Linked DNA regions of Streptomyces liliifuscus. The protein of the gene in region 2 interacts with the protein of the main gene of each other region in a pairwise test. Links are inferred from orthologs where the notes say so. Each region holds a gene or a part of one and is shown on either strand. Other genes may lie near its edges.

Evidence for each region. The genes of interacting proteins can lie anywhere in the genome.
Region 1: the proteins of JEQ17_RS36775 (region 2) and panC interact in binary tests that used the Escherichia coli proteins (3 or more experiments, as listed by UniProt). The link is inferred for Streptomyces liliifuscus from one-to-one orthologs.

Annotation. Positions count from the first base shown.
Region 1 is NZ_CP066831.1:6,088,087-6,091,041, forward strand. It holds panC (pantoate--beta-alanine ligase), read left to right. Parts: upstream 1-960; coding sequence 961-1,950; downstream 1,951-2,955. Other genes in the region: JEQ17_RS26130 (Rossmann-like and DUF2520 domain-containing protein), read left to right, coding at 1-929; JEQ17_RS26140 (L-aspartate oxidase), read left to right, coding at 1,962-2,955. UniProt on the Escherichia coli protein: Catalyzes the condensation of pantoate with beta-alanine in an ATP-dependent reaction via a pantoyl-adenylate intermediate.
Region 2 is NZ_CP066831.1:8,518,196-8,522,590, reverse strand. What follows is about bases 675-3,662. They hold JEQ17_RS36775 (NUDIX domain-containing protein), read left to right. Parts: upstream 675-1,904; coding sequence 1,905-2,420; downstream 2,421-3,662. Other genes in these bases: JEQ17_RS36760 (hypothetical protein), read left to right, coding at 3,633-3,662; JEQ17_RS36765 (DUF202 domain-containing protein), read left to right, coding at 3,177-3,506; JEQ17_RS36770 (YidH family protein), read left to right, coding at 2,785-3,177; JEQ17_RS36780 (DMT family transporter), read left to right, coding at 1,021-1,908; JEQ17_RS36785 (FAD-binding dehydrogenase), read right to left, coding at 675-869. Also shown: more of JEQ17_RS36785, read right to left, coding at 1-674; more of JEQ17_RS36760, read left to right, coding at 3,663-3,929; JEQ17_RS36755 (phosphotransferase family protein), read left to right, coding at 4,100-4,395.

The DNA of each region.
Region 1 (2,955 bases), 2.4 Mb from region 2 along the record:
GCGCCGGTCGCGTGGGCCCCGCCCTGGCCGCGTCGCTGCAGCTCGCCGGACACCGCCCGGTGGCCGCCTCCGGAGTCTCCGACGCCTCCAGGCGACGAGCGGCACAGCTGCTGCCCGACGTGCCGCTGGTGACCCCCGAGCAGGTCCTGCAGCGGGCCGACCTGGTGCTCCTGACCGTCCCGGACGACGCACTGCCGGGACTGGCGGAGGGCCTCGCCGAGACCGGTGCGGTACGGCCCGGACAGCTGATCGTGCACACCTCCGGGCGGTACGGCACCAGGGTCCTGGACCCCATGCTGCGCGCCGGTGCGCTGCCGCTCGCGCTGCACCCCGCGATGACGTTCACCGGCACCGCCGTGGACGTGCAGCGCCTCGCCGGGTGCTCCTTCGGGGTCACCGCGCCCGAGGAACTGCGCCTGGCCGCCGAGGCCCTGGTCATCGAGATGGGCGGCGAGCCCGAATGGATCGCCGAGGCCTCCCGGCCGCTCTACCACGCGGCCCTCGCGCTCGGCGCCAACCACCTGGTGACGCTGGTCGCCGAGTCCATGGAGCTGCTGCGGGCGGCGGGCGTCGAGGCCCCGGACAGGATGCTGGGCCCGCTGCTGGGCGCCGCCCTGGACAACGCTCTGAGGTCGGGCGACGCGGCCCTCACGGGACCGGTGGCGCGCGGTGACGCGGGCACGGTCGCCGCGCACGTCGCCGAGCTGCGCAGGCACGCGCCCCAGACCGTCGCCGGCTATCTGGCGATGGCCCGCGCGACCGCCGACCGGGCCCTCGCCCACGGCCTGCTCAAGCCGGAACTCGCCGAGGACCTCCTCGGAGTACTCGCCAACGGCACGGACGGGACCGCCGGCCCGGGCGGCCCGAACGGACCTGGCGGAACGAACGGTAGCGACGGGCCCGACGGGACCGAGGGAGACGCCCGATGACGCGCGCAGGTGCCGAGAACGGAGCCACCCGATGACCACCACCGTGCTGCGCACCGCCGACGAGCTCCACGCGCGCGTACGCACCGGCCGCCGTGCCGTCGTGATGACCATGGGCGCCCTGCACGAGGGCCACGCGACGCTGGTCCGCACCGCCCGTGGGATCGCGGGCGACGGCGAGGTCGTTGTCACCGTCTTCGTGAACCCCCTCCAGTTCGGCGCGGGCGAGGACCTCGACCGCTACCCGCGCACCCTGGACGCCGACGTCAAGATCGCCGGACTGGCGGGCGCGGACGTCGTGTTCGCCCCCTCCGTGGACGAGGTCTACCCGGGCGGCGAACCCCAGGTCCGCGTCAGCGCGGGTCCCATGGGCGAGCGCCTGGAGGGCTCGACGCGTCCCGGGCACTTCGACGGCATGCTCACCGTCGTCGCCAAGCTGCTGCACCTCACCCGCCCCGACGTGGCGCTTTTCGGGCAGAAGGACGCCCAGCAGCTCGCCCTGATCCGCCGCATGGTGCGCGACCTGAACTTCGGCACGGAGATCGTCGGTGTCCCGACGGTGCGCGAGGCGGACGGCCTGGCCCTGTCCAGCCGCAACCGCTATCTGTCGGCCACCGAGCGCCGTACCGCGCTCGCCCTGTCCCAGGCCCTGTTCGCGGGCAGCGACCGGCACGCCGCCCAGGAGGCGCTGCGCGCGCGTGCCCGCGAGGTGCCCGCCACGCACGCGCGTGCCGAGGCCCTCAGCGCCATCGGCGAGTCCCGCGCCGCCGCCGACACGCACGCCGTCGCCAAGGCGGCCCCCGGCGGCCCCGCCGCGGTCCGGGCGGCCGCCCGCCTCGTCCTCGACGACGCGGCCCGCCTCAAGCCGCCGCTCGCGCTGGACTACCTGGCGCTGGTCGATCCGTCCGACTTCACCGAGATCAGGGACGACCACACCGGCGAGGCGGTCCTCGCCGTCGCCGCCCGGGTCGGGACGACCCGGCTGATCGACAACATTCCTCTGACCTTCGGAGCCGCCTCGTGACCAGCACAGGCATTCGCCCGCCCGTCGCCCACCACCACCCTCAAGCGAGAGCGCTTCGCGCTCAGTTCCCTCGATTGCACGCGCCCGCACCCGGCTGGTCCGTCACCGCCGACGTCGTGGTCGTCGGCTCCGGAGTCGCCGGACTCACCGCGGCCCTGCGCTGCGACGCCGCCGGCCTGCGCACCGTCGTCGTCACCAAGGCCCGCCTCGACGACGGCTCCACCCGCTGGGCCCAGGGCGGCATAGCCGCGGCCCTGGGCGAGGGCGACACCCCCGAGCAGCACCTCGACGACACGCTGGTGGCGGGCGCGGGCCTGTGCGACGAGGACGCGGTCCGCATCCTCGTCACCGAGGGCCCCGACGCCGTACGCCGGCTCATCGAGACCGGCGCCCACTTCGACGAGTCCGAAGGGGGCGTCCTGGAGCTGACCCGCGAGGGCGGCCACCACCGCCGCCGCATCGCCCACGCGGGCGGCGACGCCACCGGCGCCGAGATCTCCCGGGCCCTCGTCGAGGCGGTCCGCGCGCGTGGCCTGCGTACGGTCGAGAACGCGCTCGTCCTGGACCTCCTCACGGACGCCGACGGACGTACCGCGGGTGTGACCCTGCACGTCATGGGAGAGGGCCAGCACGACGGCGTGGGAGCCGTCCACGCACCCGCCGTGGTCCTCGCGACGGGCGGCATGGGCCAGGTCTTCTCCGCGACCACCAACCCCTCCGTCTCCACCGGCGACGGCGTGGCGCTCGCGCTGCGCGCCGGCGCCGAGGTCAGCGACCTCGAATTCGTGCAGTTCCACCCGACCGTGCTGTTCCTCGGCGCGGACGCCGAGGGCCAGCAGCCGCTGGTCTCCGAGGCGGTCCGCGGCGAGGGCGCCCACCTCGTCGACGCGGGCGGCGTGCGCTTCATGCTCGGCCAGCACGAACTGGCCGAGCTCGCCCCCCGCGACATCGTCGCCAAGGGCATCATGCGGCGCATGCAGGAGCAGGACGCCGAGCACATGTTCC
Region 2 (4,395 bases):
ATGGGGTTCCAGTTCTGGATGCCCTCGGTGTAGTGCCACATGCGGTCGCGGTTGATGAGCCGCGCGCCCGCGCCCTCCGCGATGCCGAGCATCTCACCGTCCACATGCGCGGGCACACCGGAGATCATCCGCTCGGGCGGAGTACCGAGCCGCTCGGGCCAGTTGGCTCGTACAAGATCATGGTTCCCGCCGATGCCGCCGGACGTGACGATCACGGCCTGAGCCCTGAACTCGAAGGCACCGGCGACAGCGCGCCCACTGGCCTGCCCCCGCAGGATGTCCGACGGCTCGAGCACCTCACCGCTCACGGTGTCGACGTCACCCGCGCTCCGCGACAGCCCGGTGACCCGATGCCGGAACTTGAGCTGTACGAGCCCACGGGCGACCCCCGCCCGCACCCGCCGCTCGAAGGGCGCGACAAGCCCGGGCCCCGTACCCCAAGTGATATGAAAACGAGGCACGGAGTTCCCATGCCCATTGGCGTCATAACCACCGCGCTCGGCCCACCCGACCACAGGAAACCATCGAACGCCCTGCTTGTGCAGCCAGGACCGCTTCTCGCCGGCCGCGAAGTCGACGTACGCCTCGGCCCACTTCCGGGGCCAGTGGTCCTCCGGGCGGTCGAAGCCCGCGGTGCCCATCCAGTCCTGGAGGGCCAGCGCGTGGCTGTCCTTGATACGCATCCGGCGCTGCTCGGGAGAGTCCACGAAGAAGAGCCCGCCGAACGACCAGTGCGCCTGGCCGCCGATCGACTGCTCCGGCTCCTGGTCGAGAAGGATCACCTTGCGCCCCGCGTCGACGAGCTCCGCGGTCGCCGCGAGCCCGGCGAGGCCCGCCCCGATCACGATCACATCTGCGTCGTACGCCATGAGCAGTGCCTCCTCGGCCTTGTTACTGGTCGGTCAGATCCTTGGGCAACGGAGTGACCCAGTCAACTGCCGGGTTCCGCGGACTCGGGCTACAGTCGGTCGATACCCGCACCCCGCCCCGCCACCGTCCGAAATCCCCGAGGTACGCAGCGTGTCGGTCCTGGTTCTCCTCCTCTCCGTCGGCGCGGCCTGCTGTCTCGGCTTCGGCTTCGTCCTCCAGCAGAACGCCGCCTCGCACGCACCACTCGGCGACTTCCTCTCCCCCCGCCTGCTCCTCGACCTGGTGCGGGTGCCTCGCTGGCTGGGCGGCATCGGGCTGATGGTCGTCGGCATGGTGCTCGGCGCGATCGCCCTCTCGAACGGCGAGATCTCCCTGGTCGAACCACTGCTCGCGACGAACCTGGTATTTGCACTCGTACTCTCCCGGCGCCAGACCCGGCAGCCGCTCGGACGGCAGGGCTGGGCGGGACTCCTCCTGCTCGCGGGCGGCGTGACGGCCTTCATCGTGGCCGGCCAACCACAGGGCGGCGACGCCCGCACGGACCCGTTCCGCCAGTGGCTGATCATCGGCACGGTGCTGGGTCTCGCCCTCCTGCTCACCACATACGCAAAACGCTCCCTCCTGAGCGCGGGCCCCGTACTGCTCGGAGCGGCAGCCGGACTCCTCTACGGCGTCCAGGACGCCCTCACCCGAGTGAGCGGCCAACGCTTCTCCGACGGCGGATGGATCGCGCTCGCCACGGGATGGCAGGTCTACGGGGTCGTGGCACTCGGAATCACAGGACTCGTACTGGTCCAGAGCGCGTTCGAGACGGCACCCCTCCGCATGTCACTGCCGGCACTCACCGCCGCGCAGCCGCTCGCCGGTATCGCCTGCGGGGTGGGCTTCCTCGGGGACCGTCTACGCACCGACGCGGGCGCCCTGACCTGGGAGGTCCTGGGTCTCGCCGGGATCGTGATCGGAGTCGTGCTGCTGGGCATGCACCCCGCGATGCCGAGCGGCGCGACACCCAAGGAACGAGTCCGGGTCCAGGTATGAGCTCCGCCGACGAGATCCTCGACGTGGTCGACGAACACGACGAGGTAGTGGGGCAGGCCAGGCGCGGCGACGTATACACCCGAGGCATGCGACACCGCTGCACCTTCATCCAGGTCAGAGACGCGCAAGGCCGCCTGTTCGTCCACCGCCGCACACCGACCAAGCTGGTGTTCCCCTCCCTGTACGACATGTTCGTGGGCGGAGTGGTCGGCGCGGGCGAAACGTACGACGAAGCGGCGCTCCGGGAGGCCGAGGAAGAGCTGGGCGTCTCCGGCCTCCCCCACCCCACCTTCCTCTTCAAGTTCCTGTACGACGACGGCGCCGGGAAGTCCTGGTGGTCGGCCGTGTACGAGGTGCTCTGCGAGCTGCCGGTCGAGCCCCAGGTCGAGGAGGTCGCCTGGCACGGGTTCCTGCCGGAGGCGGAGGTGCGGCGGCGGTTGACGGAGTGGGATTGGGTCCCGGACGGCATGTCAGCGTATTCGCGGCTGCGGGCTTTGCGGGGACGAGGCTGAGTTTCACCTGCGGGTCCGTCGTGGCCGATCGCGCAGTTCCCCGCGCCCCTGGGGCGAGGGGGCCTGGGCCGGTTTTGTGTCTGCGGGTTCGTTGTGGCTGATCGCGCAGTTCCTCGCGCCCCTGGGGGGAGGGGGCTTGGGCCGGTTTTGTGTTCGCCCCTGAGGGGCGGGCCGCAGACGCCGACGCGCGTGGGGCGGGGTCGTGCCGGTGTGTCAGCGTTCGCGACATACGGCTCCCGCTGGAGACGGTGACCAATGAAACTCAGGGCCGTATGCCCCGCCGTCGCGAACGTGACATACCGGCACGGCCCCGCCCCACCCACCGGCGGCAGGCGACACCCCGGCCATGGGTAAGGTCCTGCAGGTGATCGAATTCAGGCGGAACATCCAGTTGTGGTTCGCACCTGAGCGGATCAAGGAAGACGGCCGCACGCCGGACTACCGCTTCTCGCTGGCCAACGAGCGGACGTTTCTGGCCTGGCTGCGGACCGCGCTCGCGCTGATCGGCGGCGGCTTCGCCGTGGACCAGTTTCTGCCGGATCTGCGATGGGCCTGGCGGGCCGGCCTGGCGCTCGGGCTGCTCGGCGCCGGCGTGCTGTGCGCACTGCGGGCCGTGAACCACTGGGTCCGGTGCGAACAGGCGATGCGCCGGGGCGAGGACCTCCCGGTGTCGCGGTTTCCCGCACTGCTGAGCATCGGCGTGGCCGTCGTCGCCCTCGCCATGGTCGTCGTCGTGCTGTTCGGGTGGGAGGGGTGATGGAGCCCCACCGGAGCGCGGAAGACGACCGGGATCCCGGCCTCCAGCCGGAACGCACACGGCTGGCATGGCGACGTACGACCCTGGCGGGAACAGTAGCGACCGTGCTGGCCGTGAAGGCAGCGCTGAACAACGGGACGGACGCACCGGGCATCACGGTGGCCGCGCTCTGCTGCGTACTGTGGCTGGGATTCCTCACCGTGGCACACCGAAGGATCCGCGTACTGGCCGAGGGCGGAAAGCCCACGCCGCTCACCCCGAGGCACGCAGGCGCCGCCACTCTCTGCACCGTCGCACTGGCGGCCTGCGCGGTGGCCCTGATCCTCTGAGACGGCCACCTGCTCGACCCTCCGAGGGACCGGACAACACACGCGCCGCTTTAGGGCGATATGTTGGCTTTCATGTGGCTACCCTGACCGGCGTCACACTCCGCACCTCCTCCGAAGGTGAGCACCATGACCACCCTCCACCAGGAACACACCGCCCACGAGCACGCCCACGGCCCGGACTGCGGGCACGCCGAGGTGCCGCACGGCGACCACGTCGACTACGCGCACGACGGGCATCTGCACCGGCAGCACTCGGGACACTGGGACGAGTGCGAGCCGGGCGGGCACGTCGCCCACGAGGGGCACGGCCACGAGCACGGCGCGGACTGCGGACACCCGGCCGTGACGCACGGCGACCACGTGGACTACGTTCATGACGGTCATCGCCACGCCCGCCACGACGGGCACTGGGACGACCACTAGGCGACCGCCGGGCGCGAACGAACAGGGAACCCCCCGAGTCGTCGACGACGACTCGGGGGGTTCTTCGCGACCGAGACGCCGATCACGTTTTGTCCCCGCACTGGACTGCATACCGACCGGTCGGCATCATGTGGGGGGAGTCCTGATTCCCGGCGTACGGAGGAAACACGATGAGTTCAGACCACCCGCCAGGTCTCGATCTCGACCGGCTGCGCGGCCTGCTCGACAGCGAGCGGCCGGGACTGGTCGACGGCCCGTTGACCGGCCGGCTGATCGAGGGCGGACGGTCGAACCTCACGTACGCGGTGACGGACGGCACCTCGAAGTGGGTCGTACGCCGCCCCCCGCTGGGCCATGTCCTGGCGACCGCGCACGACATGAAGCGCGAGCACCGGGTGATCAGCGCACTGCACCCGACAGCCGTACCCGTGCCGCGCACGCGCCTGCTGTGCGAGGACGTGGAGGT